2 regions of the Gracilibacillus salinarum genome follow, and region 1 is predicted to be linked to the other one. Evidence: predicted binding sites of a transcription regulator. Region 1 holds the regulator's gene; the other holds the start of a gene.
The links. The regulator LexA, encoded in region 1, represses DNA repair genes until DNA is damaged. The targets are predictions, from matches to a motif close to CGAACATATGTTCG.
Positions count from the first base shown of each region.

Region 2: a site for LexA is predicted at 6,195-6,208, ahead of MUN87_RS06645 (YhjD family protein). Genes of this name have one in related genera too.

Region 1 covers NZ_CP095071.1:403,896-411,690, reverse strand. Annotated here, with positions in the region: gene MUN87_RS02065 (YneF family protein) at 31-255, opposite strand; gene tkt (transketolase) at 470-2,470, opposite strand; gene MUN87_RS02055 (DUF896 domain-containing protein) at 2,655-2,876, opposite strand; gene MUN87_RS02050 (YneB family resolvase-like protein) at 2,982-3,644, opposite strand; gene lexA (transcriptional repressor LexA) at 3,909-4,529, shown strand; gene MUN87_RS02040 (S8 family peptidase) at 4,838-5,830, shown strand; gene MUN87_RS02035 (endonuclease I family protein) at 5,930-6,835, shown strand; gene MUN87_RS02030 (hypothetical protein) at 7,536-7,795, opposite strand, start outside.
Region 2 covers NZ_CP095071.1:1,369,596-1,377,390, reverse strand. Annotated here, with positions in the region: gene MUN87_RS06665 (pectate lyase family protein) at 1-542, opposite strand, end outside; partial or broken gene MUN87_RS06660 (bifunctional cytochrome P450/NADPH--P450 reductase) at 814-3,984, opposite strand; gene MUN87_RS06655 (DUF3939 domain-containing protein) at 4,217-4,672, opposite strand; gene MUN87_RS06650 (competence protein ComK) at 4,867-5,394, shown strand; gene MUN87_RS06645 (YhjD family protein) at 5,782-6,171, opposite strand; gene MUN87_RS06640 (TVP38/TMEM64 family protein) at 6,478-7,146, shown strand; gene lepB (signal peptidase I) at 7,203-7,748, shown strand.

The DNA of each region.
Region 1 (7,795 bases):
CTAATTCGACAATTATGTTACAATGCGTGTTTATTTATTATCCATCTGATTGTTCATTGAACGCATCATTTGTTTAATTTTCTTTTGTGACGGTTTTTGTCCCATCTGCATCATCATTGTACGCAACATTTGTTCGTTAATAGGTGGGTTTTTCTTTAAATAGTTCATCATGTATTTTCTTGCGATAAAAAAGCCTAACGCTACCCCAGCAATCAGACAAGCAATCGCAATCAATACGACCCAGATTGTACTCATTCGCTAGTTTCCTCCTTCAACATATCTCTTATACAGTATAGTAAAAACTATCTAATAATACAAGCACTTGTTTCACGTTTATGTAAACATTGGTTCAATCAATTGTTATGCTATATTTCCGGGACTTACTATTAAAAAAACATCAAGTGCCTAAAAGCTACCTGATAAAAAATGGGACGAGGATCAGCTCCATCGTCCCATTTCGCTTCAATAATTAGAATAATTCGTTCACGTGATTGACAACATTCTCTACAGTGAAGCCATATTCTTCAATAATTTTATTTCCATTTGCAGACGCACCAAAGCGATCGATTGAAATAATCTTACCTTCGATACCTACATAACGCTCCCAGCCTAATGATGAAGCCATTTCGACTGCAACACGTTTCGATACTGCACTTGGTAATACAGATTCTTTGTAAGTAGCATCCTGCTTATCAAAGCGATCCCATGAAGGAATGCTGACAACACTTACGTCTTTTCCTTCTTCTTTCAATTGTTTTTGTGCTTTTACAGCTAGCTGAACTTCAGAACCTGTCGCTACAAGAATGGCATCCGGTGTTTCTTTAGAAGCTGGACTTACAACATATCCACCTTTTTTCACACCTTCGTATGCTTTTTCAGCAGTACCATCTAGTGTTGGCAAGTTTTGACGAGTTAAGACTAATGCGGTCGGCTGGGATGTTGATTCAATCGCTAGTCTCCATGCAGCCTGCACTTCGTTTCCGTCTGCTGGACGGATAACGGAAAGATTTGGCATCGCACGGAAAGCGGCTAATTGTTCAACCGGTTCGTGAGTTGGTCCATCTTCTCCGACAGCAATGGAATCGTGTGTTAATACATACGTTACAGGTAGGTTTTGGATGGCTGATAAACGAACAGCCGGACGCAGGTAGTCACTAAATACAAAGAATGTACCACCGAACACTTTTAATCCGCCATGTAGCGCCATACCATTTAACGCTGCCGCCATCGCGAATTCGCGTACACCGAACCAAATATTACGGTTTTCTGGTGTTGCCGCAGAGAAATCTCCAGCATCTTTCAAGTTTGTTTTGTTAGAGCCTGCTAAATCGGCACTACCACCGAATAAAGTTGGAACTGATTTGGCAATAGCATTTAACACTTCACCTGATGTAGCACGTGTTGCCGCTTCATCTTTTCCAGCTTCATATACTGGTAATTCTTTTTCCCAACCTTCAGGTAATCTCTTATTGATCGCGTCATCTAATTCTGTAGCTAATTCAGGATGCGCATTTTTATAAGCGTCGAATAGTTCGTTCCATTTCTGCTCTTTCTCTTTACCATTGTCAACAATTTTTGTTTGGAAATCTTGGTAAACTTCTTCTGGTACATGGAATGCTTCGTGTTCCCAGCTATAGAATTCTTTTGTTAAGGCAACTTCTTCCGCACCTAGTGCTGCACCGTGTGAAGCTGCAGATCCTGATTTGTTTGGAGAACCATAGCCAATTACGGTCTTCACTTCGATTAAAGTCGGCTGATCTGTATTTTGTTTTGCTTCAGCAATCGCATTAGAGATCGCTTTCGTATCATTACCATCTTCCACACGAATTACTTGCCAGCCGTATGCTTTGAAACGATCTTCGACATTTTCCGAGAATGATTTATTCAATTCACCATCTAAAGAAATATCGTTTGAATCGTATAATGCAATAAGTTTGCCAAGCTTCAGATGACCTGCTAATGATGCAGTCTCATGAGAAACACCTTCCATTAAATCACCGTCACTAACAATTGCATAAGTGTGATGATCTACCATGTTATAGTTATCTTTGTTGTATTTAGCTGATAGATGTTTCTCGGCCATTGCCATACCAACACTCATAGCAATACCTTGTCCTAATGGTCCGGTCGTTGCTTCTACACCATCTGTATGATGAACTTCCGGGTGTCCTGGAGTTCTTGAATCCCATTGGCGGAATCCTTTAAGGTCTTCGATCGTTACATCATAACCAGATAAATGAAGTAAGCTATAAAGTAACATCGAACCGTGACCTGCAGAAAGAACGAAACGGTCTCTGTTAAACCATTTAGAACTTTTTGGGTTATGGTTCATATGCTCGGTCCAAAGTGTGTATGCCATTGGAGCAGCACCCATTGGTAAGCCCGGGTGTCCGGAATTTGCTTGTTCAATTGCGTCTATCGACAATGTTCTAATTGAATTAATAGACAATTGTTCAGTTTGGTTTGACATGATTTTTCCCCTTTCAATATCCAAAAAATATGTACGCACATCTATAATCCTATAACGAAATACGCTATATGACAAGTATATTAAAGTTAAAACACTTTAATTTTCGTTAGAATTATCAGTTTTTTTTAATGAAATTCAACTTGTATGGTCACTATTTTACAAGTAGTTAAAGAAGAAGTTACCGTTACTTCTTCTTTAACTGCTTTAATTTTTCTGGAGTAACGTCATCACCATTCGGATCAACTACCGTCATTCCTTTTAGTTGGTTTTTAAAAGATTTTCTTACATTTTTTAAATATGCCTCTCGTAAATCCTTTTGTTCTTTTTTTTCTTCTTCTGTTAAACCTTCTGATTTAGATTTTTTCGACAACTCATTTATACGAGCTATTTTATCTTGGGAAAGCATACTATTTACACCTCGATTTCTTTTCCATCATTTTTATTCAAACATGCATGCATGTATTTTACCACGAAAAAAGAGTATACATAACTTGTATACCCTCTCTCTATTTTAATCTTCCTTGATAGACTTTTCAAGTGATTGATATTCCTGATAACGCCGATGGACCGTTGCTTTCGACACATTGTATCCCATTCCTCGCAGGATAGATGCAATTTCTTGAAAGGTCAGATTATTTCGCTTCAGCCGTTTCACTTCTTCGATCGGAAATTGTTTGCGTTCTCTTCCTTTCGCAAGGTGTTGATTGGACAGGTTCTCCGCTGGATTAAATCCGTTATCAACAGCTTTTCTCATGCCCCGTTTTATTTTGGCGTTATGTAATTTGCGTTGGTATTCTTCCACAATCGAGACGATTTGCAACACCATTGAATCCCCTTCTGACAGTTGTAATTCACCATTCTGCGCTAAACAATAAATGGACACATCTAACCGTTGAAGCTGGTGCAGTAAGGCGATCTTCGTATTCCCTCGCCCTAATCTCGTTTCATCCTGAATGAGTAACGTATCTGCTGAGCTGCTTTGAAAGGCCTCCAGCATAGCAAAAATGCCTTCTCTTTCGATTTCATACCCACTCTGCTTCTCTTCTATTACTTGTACGATCTCCATCTCATATCGGGATGCAAAATATCGCAACTCTTCCTGTTGCCGTTTCAGTGAGGTTTCTTGTGAGTCTTTATTTGTACTTACCCGACAATAAATAATGGCTTTGGACATAATACGTACACCTACAATTCTACAAGTTTGTTACTGCTGAAAAATAAAAAAATGCAATTCCTAGTATAAATGCTACCAAATAAAAAATGTCAACTTTCGATATATTTTTTAACAACTTGCATCCCTCCCAGAACCTTTGTTCGTACCTTCATTATACACGAACAGGTGTTCATGTCAACTCTTTTTTTCGAACGAATGTTTGTAATGCTATATCATATATGCTATACTTTGATTAATAAATACTACGTGTTAGGAGATTGAAATATGACAAATCTATCAAAGCGACAAGAGGAGATTTTAGCTTATATTAAAGAACAAGTAGAGTTAAAAGGATATCCACCCTCTGTTCGCGAGATTGGAGAGGCAGTCGGTCTAGCATCAAGCTCAACGGTACATGGACATCTAGCGCGATTAGAGAAGAAAGGATACATTCGCCGAGACCCTACGAAACCAAGAGCAATAGAAGTATTGCCACAAGATGGCGATTTAGAAATTCCTAAGACAGAAGCTACCTTTGCTCCCGTAATCGGTAAGGTAACAGCAGGACTTCCGATTACAGCAGTAGAAAATATTGAAGAATACATCCCTATTCCACATAACGAAATGCACGCAAGCGAACAGTTGTTTGTATTGATTATTGAAGGGGACAGTATGATTGAAGCAGGTATTCTCAATGGAGACAAAGTCATTGTCAAACAGCAGAATACAGCTGAAAACGGCGATATCGTTGTAGCCATGACAGATGAAAGTGAAGCAACGGTAAAACGTTTCTTCAAGGAAAAGGATCATATTCGACTGCAGCCTGAGAACGCGACAATGGATGCGTTAATCTACGATAATGTCAGCATTCTTGGTAGAGTAGTTGGCTTGTACCGCAGCTTATAATAGATTCAAAAAAGCCTTTGGTGAAAATGCCGAGGGCTTTCCTACTCAAAATAATCCTTCTACTCTTTTTTGTTAAAATTTATATTTTTTTCTTTTATTGGTTTGAAGCCTAGTGAAATAGGTAATATAAGTAGCAAAACCTTCTTTCAATTCCAGACATTGGATGCCGACACATCAACTATTTCCACATCACAGCTTACTTACTCCATTTATGACAACTATCTTAATTTCAGTAAATCTAGTAAACTTTTTCAACCTAATCACATACTGTATAGAGAGAGGGTAAACTTTAGAGGAGTGAATAAAATATGGTACAAAACAAGGTTCACTTAATTCCTTATACGATTCAATCGATTGAGGATTCCAAAAATGAGACCCCTGAAGGCGTTCAACTAGTACAGGCTCCCGCCTTATGGGAGAAAGGTTTTGAAGGAGAAGATATCGTCGTTGCGGTGATAGACACCGGAATTGAATCGGATCATCCAGACTTTAAGGAGCAAATTATTGGCGGACGAAATTTCACAAGTGACTATAGTGGAGACCAAGACAACTTTGAAGACAATAACGGGCATGGAACACACGTATCCGGAACTATTGCAGCAAGCCTTAATGGCAATGGGGTTGTAGGCGTTGCGCCAAAAGCTAAAATATTAAGTCTAAAGGCTTTATCGGGCGAAGGTTCAGGGGAATACGAATGGATTATTAACGCAATTAACTATGCAGTTGATTGGCGTGGACCAAATAATGAACGTGCAAGGGTCATCTCCATGTCTTTAGGTGGACCGAATGATATCCCTGAGATGCATGAAGCCATTCAAAACGCAATAAATCATGATGTATCTGTCGTTGTCGCTTCAGGTAATGAAGGGGATGGAAATCAGGAAACTCCAGAATATGCTTATCCAGGAGCTTATAACGAAGTCATTAGTGTAGGTGCTGTTAACTTAGACTTAGAGCTTGCTCCCTTTTCGAATACGAATAACGAGGTAGATCTTATAGCGCCAGGAGTAGATATATTATCTACTTATTTAGATAGTAAATTTGCTAAATTATCAGGAACGTCTATGGCCGCTCCACATGTAGCAGGTGCACTCGCATTAATCATTAATTTAAGCGAAAAAGAATTCCAAAGATCTGTTATTGAATCAGAGGTATATGCTCAACTTATCAGACGTACCCTTCCACTTGCATTTCAAAAAAGTGCCGAGGGTAATGGCTTTCTTATGCTGAATCTAGTTGACCAATTAGATAGAATCAATGCTCCCCATGTAAAGGAAACAAATAGAACTTCAAAGAATTAAACAATCATTTTCCAAGCAACAATGGTAACATCAGTTCCGGTAGGATGCTAGCACCTACCTTTCTATCCATTTCTTATGTCATAAAGAAAGGGGAAAATCATGAACAAATTGGAAAGTGAAAAATTAAGTCACACGCTAATGAAATTAAAGGTTAATCAAAACAAAAATAAAAATACAAACGAATACTATGACAAAGAAGAAGATTTACGTCTTATCAAGGCATATTACCAGCACATTAACTTTGATAAAAAAAACTCCCCCAACTTATATGAGCAACTAAACCATTTAACGACAAGCACACATGAAAACCAACTACCCTATAATTCCGAAACACGCGACTACCTTTATTCAACAGTCGACCTTCATTTGGATGGCAACCTGAAAAGTATCTATTCAGGAAACCACAAAGATCCTGAACAAACCATAAAAGAAGATCATGAAGCAGTACAAATTAGAAAACAAGCGTTTCAAAATTTGGCAAGCAATAAAACGAAAGATGATAATACTTGGATAAAAACAGTAGCTAAAATTGAACGCCAAAACATGTTTAATTGTGAACATGTTGTTCCTCAGTCATGGTTTGATGAAGATAATCCAATGAGAGGTGATCTGCATCATCTTTTCACATGCGATAAAACATGTAACTCGACCAGATCTAATTACCCTTATGTAGATTTCGAGGACTACACACCAGAGATGAATATTGAAACAATAAAAACACAATGCGGAAAATACGATGAAGAAAAGTTTGAACCTGAAAGCGGAAAAGGTGTGGTTGCCAGAGCGACATTATACTTCTTAATTAGATATCCTGGGATAGTTAGTCAATACAACGATAAGGATATTGACACCCTGCTAAACTGGCATCAAACTTTCGAAGTATCCATTTACGAAAAACACCGTAACAAAGAAATCTACCATATTCAGAAGAATAGAAATCCACTTATTGATTTTCCAGAATACGCGGACAAAATTAATTTTAAGCTAGGTAGAGATTGTCCTTAACACACGTTAAAAGCCTTCTCGCTTTCTCTACATTTTTAACATGTAATAAGATCGTTCTCGTAGGAGAACGATCCTATTTTGCGTTAACAAAGGCAGTATGGCAAAATGGTAATTTTGATATAGATTATCTGCTTAGCAAAGCTCCGGAAATAGGCTCCGCGTCCTGCGGGCACGGAGTGGTTGGCCGAAGCGGTATTCCAGCACATGAATCATTTCAAAATTATCACTAAGCAGCTAACATAAACCATATTATAAGTACTCATTTTCTTGTTCGGCATGATTACTTCTATGACTGTACTTATAGACTTTAAGCTTATAAAACAAGAATGCTAAGTTTTTCAAATATGGATAGATAAATCATTTTATGGTAAAAGATTAAGATATATAAATAGAAAAACCCCGACACCAACAGTGCCAAGGGTTTCTGCTTATTAATAAGACTGGATATATTGTTCTCTTTCCCAAGGGTGTACTTGCGTACGGACTACATTTTAATAGGAAGAAACTCGGTATATTTATATTAAATGCTTGATAAATTAGCATTTTAAATTATTGATTAAATCAAATAATGTCACCTTTTTTCAAAATTCGTGGGTGGCTCGTGGGTGTTTCGTGGGTGTAAAAATAGCGACAAATTTACGTATCCGTACAGGTTTATACTTTTACAATTAGCACCTACCGAATAGTAGGTGCTAAGCTTTTATTCAAAATTAATGTCATAGTCTAGTTTTTCGGCTATTGTTTCATAAGTGTCCATTTCCTCAACATAGGAAAACACAACCCTTAGATTTTTAATATCAGAATCTTTTAATATATAACCCTGTACATATTCTTTTTTTACATTACCTAGATATTCACCATCAACGAAATTCCCTAAAAACTCTTCACTAGCCGCCTCTATTTGTTGCTTATTGTCTGTAACAATACTATCTATCCCGTAAAAAATTATGTCCTTATCGC
Region 2 (7,795 bases), 970 kb from region 1:
CGTATCACAATATCGTTAGATGACCGTTGTAAATTTATTTCCGCGCTTCTGACCGTTTTCCCTTTTTTAGAAAAGATCGTTAATCCTTCAACATTATTTACATCCAATTGTGAAACACCAGATGCAGCTAATTTTGGATTGGTAAATCCGTTTGTAGGGTCTCGATATTCTCTTATAAAGCGATATTTCTTCGTTTCTTCTTCAGTCAGATTTAATGCTTTCCAACCCAAGTTAAGATCCTTCGCTACTTCAATTACTTTAACGTCTCCATTTCCAGCATCCAGTAATGCTTGCAGGAAATCTCTTTCTGTCTTTACTTTGCGATAATAAGAAGTTCCCATATATTCACTTCGGTCATGGACCCCTGATGAGGCGTATCCTGTTACGGATAGGTAACTGTTGTCATAGTTTTTGACGTGTCTTTCTGTGTTCGGTATTGAATCAATTGCAGCTGCATTTACTACACTAGTCGCACTGAATAGGAATGGTGAAATAATCAATGATAGGAATAATAACCAAGTAAGTGATTTTTTTATCGTCATCTTTTTCCTCCTTCATATTGTGTACATGTAAGTCTCGGTCGGGATGGCTTGTATTGTTTTGGCGAGTATACAGTTGTCTTTTCTAATAGCACCTCCTTTTTGTAAGCCTTTTCATTTGTGCGATTGTCAATAACCTGCTATGTTCATTGTACCAATCTTTTTATTACATATTTTGTTGTTTTGTGGTGTAAAAGGTTACATTTTCTGCTTCAGTGATGGATAGCGGGAAGGCTTTATCCTGAACAGGAAACCTTCCTCGCCTGTGCAAAGTTTAGCTGCCGCTCCAAACATCTTTAGCCAATTGTCCATCTGCCTGAAGTGTTTCCAGCCACTGTATTGCTTCGTCTTCCTCTTTTTCGTGTATGAATTGATAACATTGTCTTAGTGTATCTTCGACATCTGGTGCCATTTTGTTTCCATCTCCACAAATATACAATCTGGCTCCTTGATCAAGCAGTGCGATTATGGTTGCGGCATTTGCTGTCATTAAATGCTGGACATATGTTTTCGATGTATCAGGTACTCGTGAAAAGGCAGTATGAAGCATCATTTCACCATTTTTTTCGTATTGCTTTATTTCATCCTGATAGATAAAATCTTTCTCATTTCTGCAACCAAAATAAAGGTGTGCATCCCCTAATGAGATTCCTTGTTTCATCAGAGCGGATCGGGCCTGAAGAAAACCTCGAAAAGGGGCAATGCCCGTTCCTGGACCAACCATAATAATGGGTGTTTCCTCCCTTTCTGGTAATTGGAAATGAGAGGCAGGCGTTCGGATGAATGCTTTCAGAGTATCTCCAGGTATACTGTTAGCTAAATAATGTGTTGCCACACCACGATAAATGCCGTTCTCATTTCGTGCAGGGCCTTCCACCACAGCAACGGTAATGCTCACATGCTCTGGATGAACACGAGATGAGCTGGAAATCGAATAATACCTTGGTTTTAACGGATGTAAAAGTGCTAAGCATTTTTCAAACGTAATGTCGCATGCTTCATATTTTTCTAACAAATCTAACATAGAGATGCGTTTTTCTAATATAGTAGATTGATAGATTTCGTCTTCCAATAGTGACTCGAGCTCTTTTTGGTGAGGAGGGCATGTTGTACAATCAGCAAGTTCCCGAATTTGTGCGCGGGTTGCCGGTTCCTGTAATTCCACATTGTAAGTAAGCAGGTTTTTCAGGCTGACCGGGCGATCCTGCGGCAAATGTACAGCGCTTCGTCCGCTCGCTTTTAAGATTACCAGTTTATCTTTAGTAAGCTTAAATCTGTTTAAAACACGGCTTACATTGTCGCTGCTATTAGCAGGGAGCACGCCGAGATGATCGCCTTCCTGGTAGCTTACCCCTTGTGGAAGTTTTATTTCGATATGGCGTGTGCTTCGACCACTGTCTGAAGCTTGTAATTCCCTGTTTTCTGCCATAGTAGCATCAAACGCTTGATATGTACGGGCGAGAGGGGATTCCTCATCCTCTTGAACATATTCAAGCATTAATGTATTTTTTGCTGTCTCTACTTTTTCGTCTAATGATAAATGGAACGTCTCCATCGCATCGGACCACATTCTTTCTTTCCATTTGTCCAGCAAATCTTCAAAATCGCCATTCACATCACCTTCTCCGCGCTGAGAAAAACGAACGGCTCCTTTTTTCGTCAATTGTTCATCAATCAATCGCGGAACGTCCTGATAGGTGCTGGGCCAATTACGGTCCCCGCAGCCAAATACTGCATAGGAAACACCCGTGAGCTCCTCTTGTTTTACTGTTTCCAGCCATTGCACAAATTGATCGGCATTGCTTGGCGGTTTGCCGTTATAAGAGGAAGTGACGATGATGACAGCCCCTTCTTTTGGAAGATTTCCTTGTCGGTTATTCAGTGCATCTACATCTGTTTCTATACCATAAAGGGAGGCAGTTTCCGCCAGTTCCCTGGCAACTCCCTCAGCAGTCCCGGTATCTGAACCGTACAAAACCAGTAAGGGGCGCTGACTAAGTCCTGAGATGTTAGGGGCTGGATCTGTTTTGTCGTCAATCGCACTTTCTGTTTGTGTGTTGGCATGGTTTGTTGCAACGGTATCACGTGGTTTTACTTTTATTCGGAAGTTGTTCGGTTTTAATGTTAAGGTTTGTTTTACATCAAGCTGGTAGTTTTGATAATCGATTAATTGAAAATGTTGAAGCAGCATCCCTAAGACAAGCGTCGCTTCATGCAAGGCAAATTGCATCCCAATACAAGCTCGCTGACCGTTACCGAAGGGCTTAAAGGCATGGGGCGCTATTTGATCGCGATCTTCAAAACGTTCTGGCTGGAACGTTTCGGCATTTTCTCCCCATGCTTCCACATCTCGATGCAATTGAGGAATGAGAACCGTTATTCTTTCTCCTTTTTGTATGGCATATTTTCCGCCAATGATCGTATCTTCTTTGGCGTAAAGGCTGAAGGCTGGGGCAGTTGGCCATAATCGCAGTGCTTCGTTCAATATCATGCGTACGTATTTAAGCTTTAGAACCTGTTTGTAGGTAGGCGTTGCTCCTGTTAACACTTGGTCTACTTCTTCTTAGGCCTTGTTCAGTTTATCAGGATTTTTTAATAAAAAGTAGAGCGTAAAAGATAATAAACCACTTGTCGTCTCATGTCCGGCAATGAGAAAAGTGATAATTTGATAGCGAATGTTTTCATCATCCAGCCTTTCACCTGTATCAGGATCTTTCGCGTGTAGCATGCGCGCTAGTAAATCATTTTCCTGTTGACTGCCATTGGCTTTACGGTCCGTAATAATGCCGTCAACTAACTGAAACATCTCCTGGATGTCTTGTTTGAATTGCCGTTGGGTTTTGTGCATAAGTTTAGTTTGTAAAAGGAATCGCTGGTTTTGGTGCATGGCTTCGTCCAGAGCACGTACCATACTGGTAATGAAGGGGAGAGGTGTTTCTCTGTAATAGCTGTTAAAACGGTAATTAAAAGCACACAGGCCGATAGTGTCTAAAGTGAGACGTGTCATATCATCAGGGACATCAATAGATTCATCCGGGTTAAGTCTGGTCCATTTTTGCACAAGTTGTTCGGCAATATCGGTCATGACTGTATGATAGCCTTTCATTGCGGGCTGGCTAAACGCCGACATCAGAATATTATGCGCCTTTTTCCAGTTAGGTTCGTGCGTCCAGCTTGTAAATAATCCATCTCCACCGAAGGCACGGACTTTGTCTAGGGGACCTTCAATGCTCTTGTCAAATCGTGATTCATCACAGATTTCTTCTACAAGTTTATGTCCAGAGACGATGATGGTCTCACTTGCAGGAGTTTGAAGGCGGTAAATGGGACCATGTTCTTCCGCTAATTCCATAAAGGATAATATAGGTTTATCTGTATCTATTAATGGTAGATTTCGGATCGGACCATATGTTTTAGGTTGTGGAATGGTTAAGGATTCTTCCATACTAAACACCCTTTCTTAATAATGAAATGATGGCGAGAAAGCAATTTCTGTTTGCAAGGAGCTGAAAATAAGACATGCTTTCACATTACGGTTATGACAATTCGGCTATATTCTAAATTATTTTATGAATATATCGCATTTGTCATGTGAAAAATCGTTAAATTTTTGGTTTGTGACGAACTGTGCAGTAAAAGATAATGCTCTCGAATGTCATTGTTATGTGTGTCGATGGTTACTCCGGTTTTACAGTGGTTACCAGTTGTTCCTGATCGGTAATATAAAAATCCATTTCTGGGCGTTCCTCGATTAATTTTAATTTTTCCAGCTTGAAGAAATTTACCTTGCGATAAGGATCATGATCAATGACGGGCAATTCATTGGTTTGGGCAATATATTGATCGACAGCATGCTGGATCTGATCCAAGGCCAGGGGAATATGTTTTTCCTCTTCTTCAAACAGGTCATAGGTTTCCTTGGACATATAGTAGTTCTTTTCTGGAATCCCCTTCAAGAACGGGGCAAGTAAGGAATAATCTAGTGATAAATCGTCTTTTGCGACTATTTTTAATGGAATATCTGCTGGCAGTTCTTTGCTGAATGCATGAATGGCATGGCGTACTTCTTCTAAAGAAATATCCTTAATCGGGTATGTTTTTTCTTTGGCTGTTTTCTTCTTTTTAAACCACATTCGTTTCACCTCATTATTTTCGAAAATTGTATAAAAAATGCTCGCTGAATGGTTACTTTTAGTTAAATTATAGCAAATTTTAGCTAAGAACACAGAATATTACTTTATTTTAGCCGAAAAACTGTCATTTCATATCCAAATTTATCAAAACTTGTTACATTATAAGCGAATACAAATCCAGAGGAGGAATGAAAATGGAAATGTTAATGGAGAAGGTACGAGAAATCAGTCCTAAGACACTCGCAATTGTCGGAAAAGAGGAAGATGGTCAATATTTTACAAGGGTGATTGAATATGAGGAAGCGGATGATTATGAAACAACCTGGAGTACACAAAAAGTGCTGGATTACACTTGCAGAGAGTTCGGCATCAGTCTTCGGGGGCTGATTGAAGGATCACGGATGTTAAGCAAAATCACGCATAAACCGCCAATTGCCATTGACCGGATCAGTGGTATGTATTTTTTCCCGATTGAATCTCCTCAAAGAAAGGCCTGTACCTGGATTGCACATTCCCATGTGCTCGAATTAGAAAAAATTGATCATGATTTAACAAGAATTGTTTTCAAAAATGGGCGTGACCTGATTCTGGATATATCGTATGCGACGATGATTAATCAACTCTATCGCACCGCACAATACCGTTACTTATTAAGTAATAAAATGGAACAGATTCTGGAGTCTGCCCAATTCGTGGCAGAAGCCAAATGGCATAAGCATTAATCGATGAACCGTTAAGACTGATGTCCAGACTTAACGGTTTTTTCATCATTCAAGAAAGTATCTAAGTGTAGTCACAGCAGTAATCATATGGAACATGAAGTGGAGTTCCTAATGTAAAATCGAACTATATTACAATGTGATAATTATATGCTTAGCAAAGCTCCGGAAATAGGCTTCGCGTCCTGTGGAGAACGGCTTCAGCTAGGCTACTACTTTGAACTACTCCTTTGCTGCCTTGTGCCGAGGAAGCTCACTTCGAAGTGGTATCCCAGCACATATATTATATCGAAATGATCACAACGCTTAACATAATCCATATTATAGGTGGCTGAATTTCCTCAAGGCTGGTTAGGGACGGATGGGGTTTAAGCCTGGTTTTGTTTATATTTATAATTTTACTTTTTCTTGAGCGGTAGATACTAAGGCGTTTGCCATTAATTCTTCTAAGATGACCTCTACTTTTTTTCGGATAGCTGGGTTGAAATAGTTGCGTTTTTCTTCTTTACCCTTACAGGTGAACAAATAAGAGGTAAAGGAATCGTTTTTATCTAAAGAGACGACTTGGATCTTTTCTTTGTACATTTCTTTGCGTAAAGTTCTTCTTTCTTCTGTTGCGTTTTTTTCTATTTTTTTTAATAATGCGATGTAAGGTTCGTTTATTTTAAAGGGTGAAAGCTGGTTCATCTTCTCTAAATCGTGTTTAATAACGGTTAAAGCCATTGATAAAAATAGAAAACGTGACGCTAATCTCCATTCATGTTCGTTTAAATATCTCATTTTCCATTTCCACCTCCATCAAGGGAACGTTTGTTCTAGTATATGCTTGATTTTAAAAAAATGCAACAAAATTATAAAAAATGCAGATAGAAAATCATGGAATTATTATGGTACTAAGTGTTCGTATGCGAAAAAAGGGTATAGGAGAAGGAGAGCGACCGATAACTATCTGATAAGTCTCGCTATCCATAAGCAAAAACCACTTATGGAAGTCTCGCTTTATGTGAATAATTAGGAAAATGGGGAAAAAAATATTAAAATGATAATAAGTTGTATTTTTAGTTGTTTGAAGGAGTTAAAGCGCTGATGCTTACATACAATATTAGTAATATCGATAACATTAATGTTGATCAAATAAAAGAATATATTGAAGCAAATGAATTTGGGCAATTGGTTGATTTTTTGCTGCAGAGTTATGAAAGTCTAGGTCCGCTTCCGGGTGTGCTGTTGCCTTTTTTAGAAGCCTTTTTACCTTTTTTACCATTAATTGTGTTTGTGATGACAAATGCAGCGGCATACGGACTGCTAGAAGGTTTTATCTTGTCATGGGCTGGCGGCAGTGCCGGGGCAATTGCAGTGTTTATGCTGGTACGCCGATTTAAGCATATCCGTTTGTTACGTTGGATCAGCAGAAATAAGCAGGTGTCGAAAGTTACGGAGTGGTTAGAGCGACACGGATTTGGTCCGTTATTTATTCTGTTATGTTTTCCATTTTCTCCTTCGGCAATTATAAATTTAGTGGCAGCTATTTCTGGTGTTGGATTTTACCAATTTGTTTTAGCGGTACTGTTAGGAAAAGGTGTCATGATCCTTACCGTATCATCGATTGGAGACAGTATCATTTCGTTTGCACAAAATCCGCTTAAAACGATTATATTACTAATAGGTATTTCGATTCTTTGGGTCGTTGGAAAATATATAGAGAAACGTCTGCAAACACGAGCAGATCAAAAAAACAGTAATTATACGGATTAAATTTTTCCAAATGGGGTAAATTAGTTAATAAAGAAAGTCCCTTTGGAGGGAAGCCAATGAATAAAAAAAGAATATGGTCAATCGTACGTATCGTTATTTTTGCAACAGTGTTGGCGGTTATTTTTCGTTCCTATTTATTTGCAAGCTATGTCGTGAACGGAAAATCAATGGAACCGACATTGCATGATGGAAACCTCTTAATGGTCAATAAAATGGTCTATGATTTAATGGATATACATCGTTTTGACGTGATTGTGTTTCATGCGAATGAACAGGAAGATTATGTGAAGCGTGTTGTAGGTAAACCGGGAGATCATATCGAATACCGGGATGATGTCTTGTATGTCAATGGTGAAGCTGTAGAGGAGCCTTACTTAGAACCATTTCGTCAGTCTGGTGAGATCCTCACAAAGGATTTCAGCTTAGAGGGTGTCACTGGTGAGAAAGTAGTACCCAAAGGCAAGCTGTTCGTATTGGGAGACAACCGGACCAAAAGCTATGACAGCAGAGAAATAGGCTTTGTTGATCAGGAGACGGTAGTTGGCAAAGTCGATATACGTTACTGGCCAATGTCGGAACTGAACTTTCAATTTATAAACTAAAAAGAAGAAAGCGCTTTAATTTTAAAAAGTCTAATTTGAGAATGTAA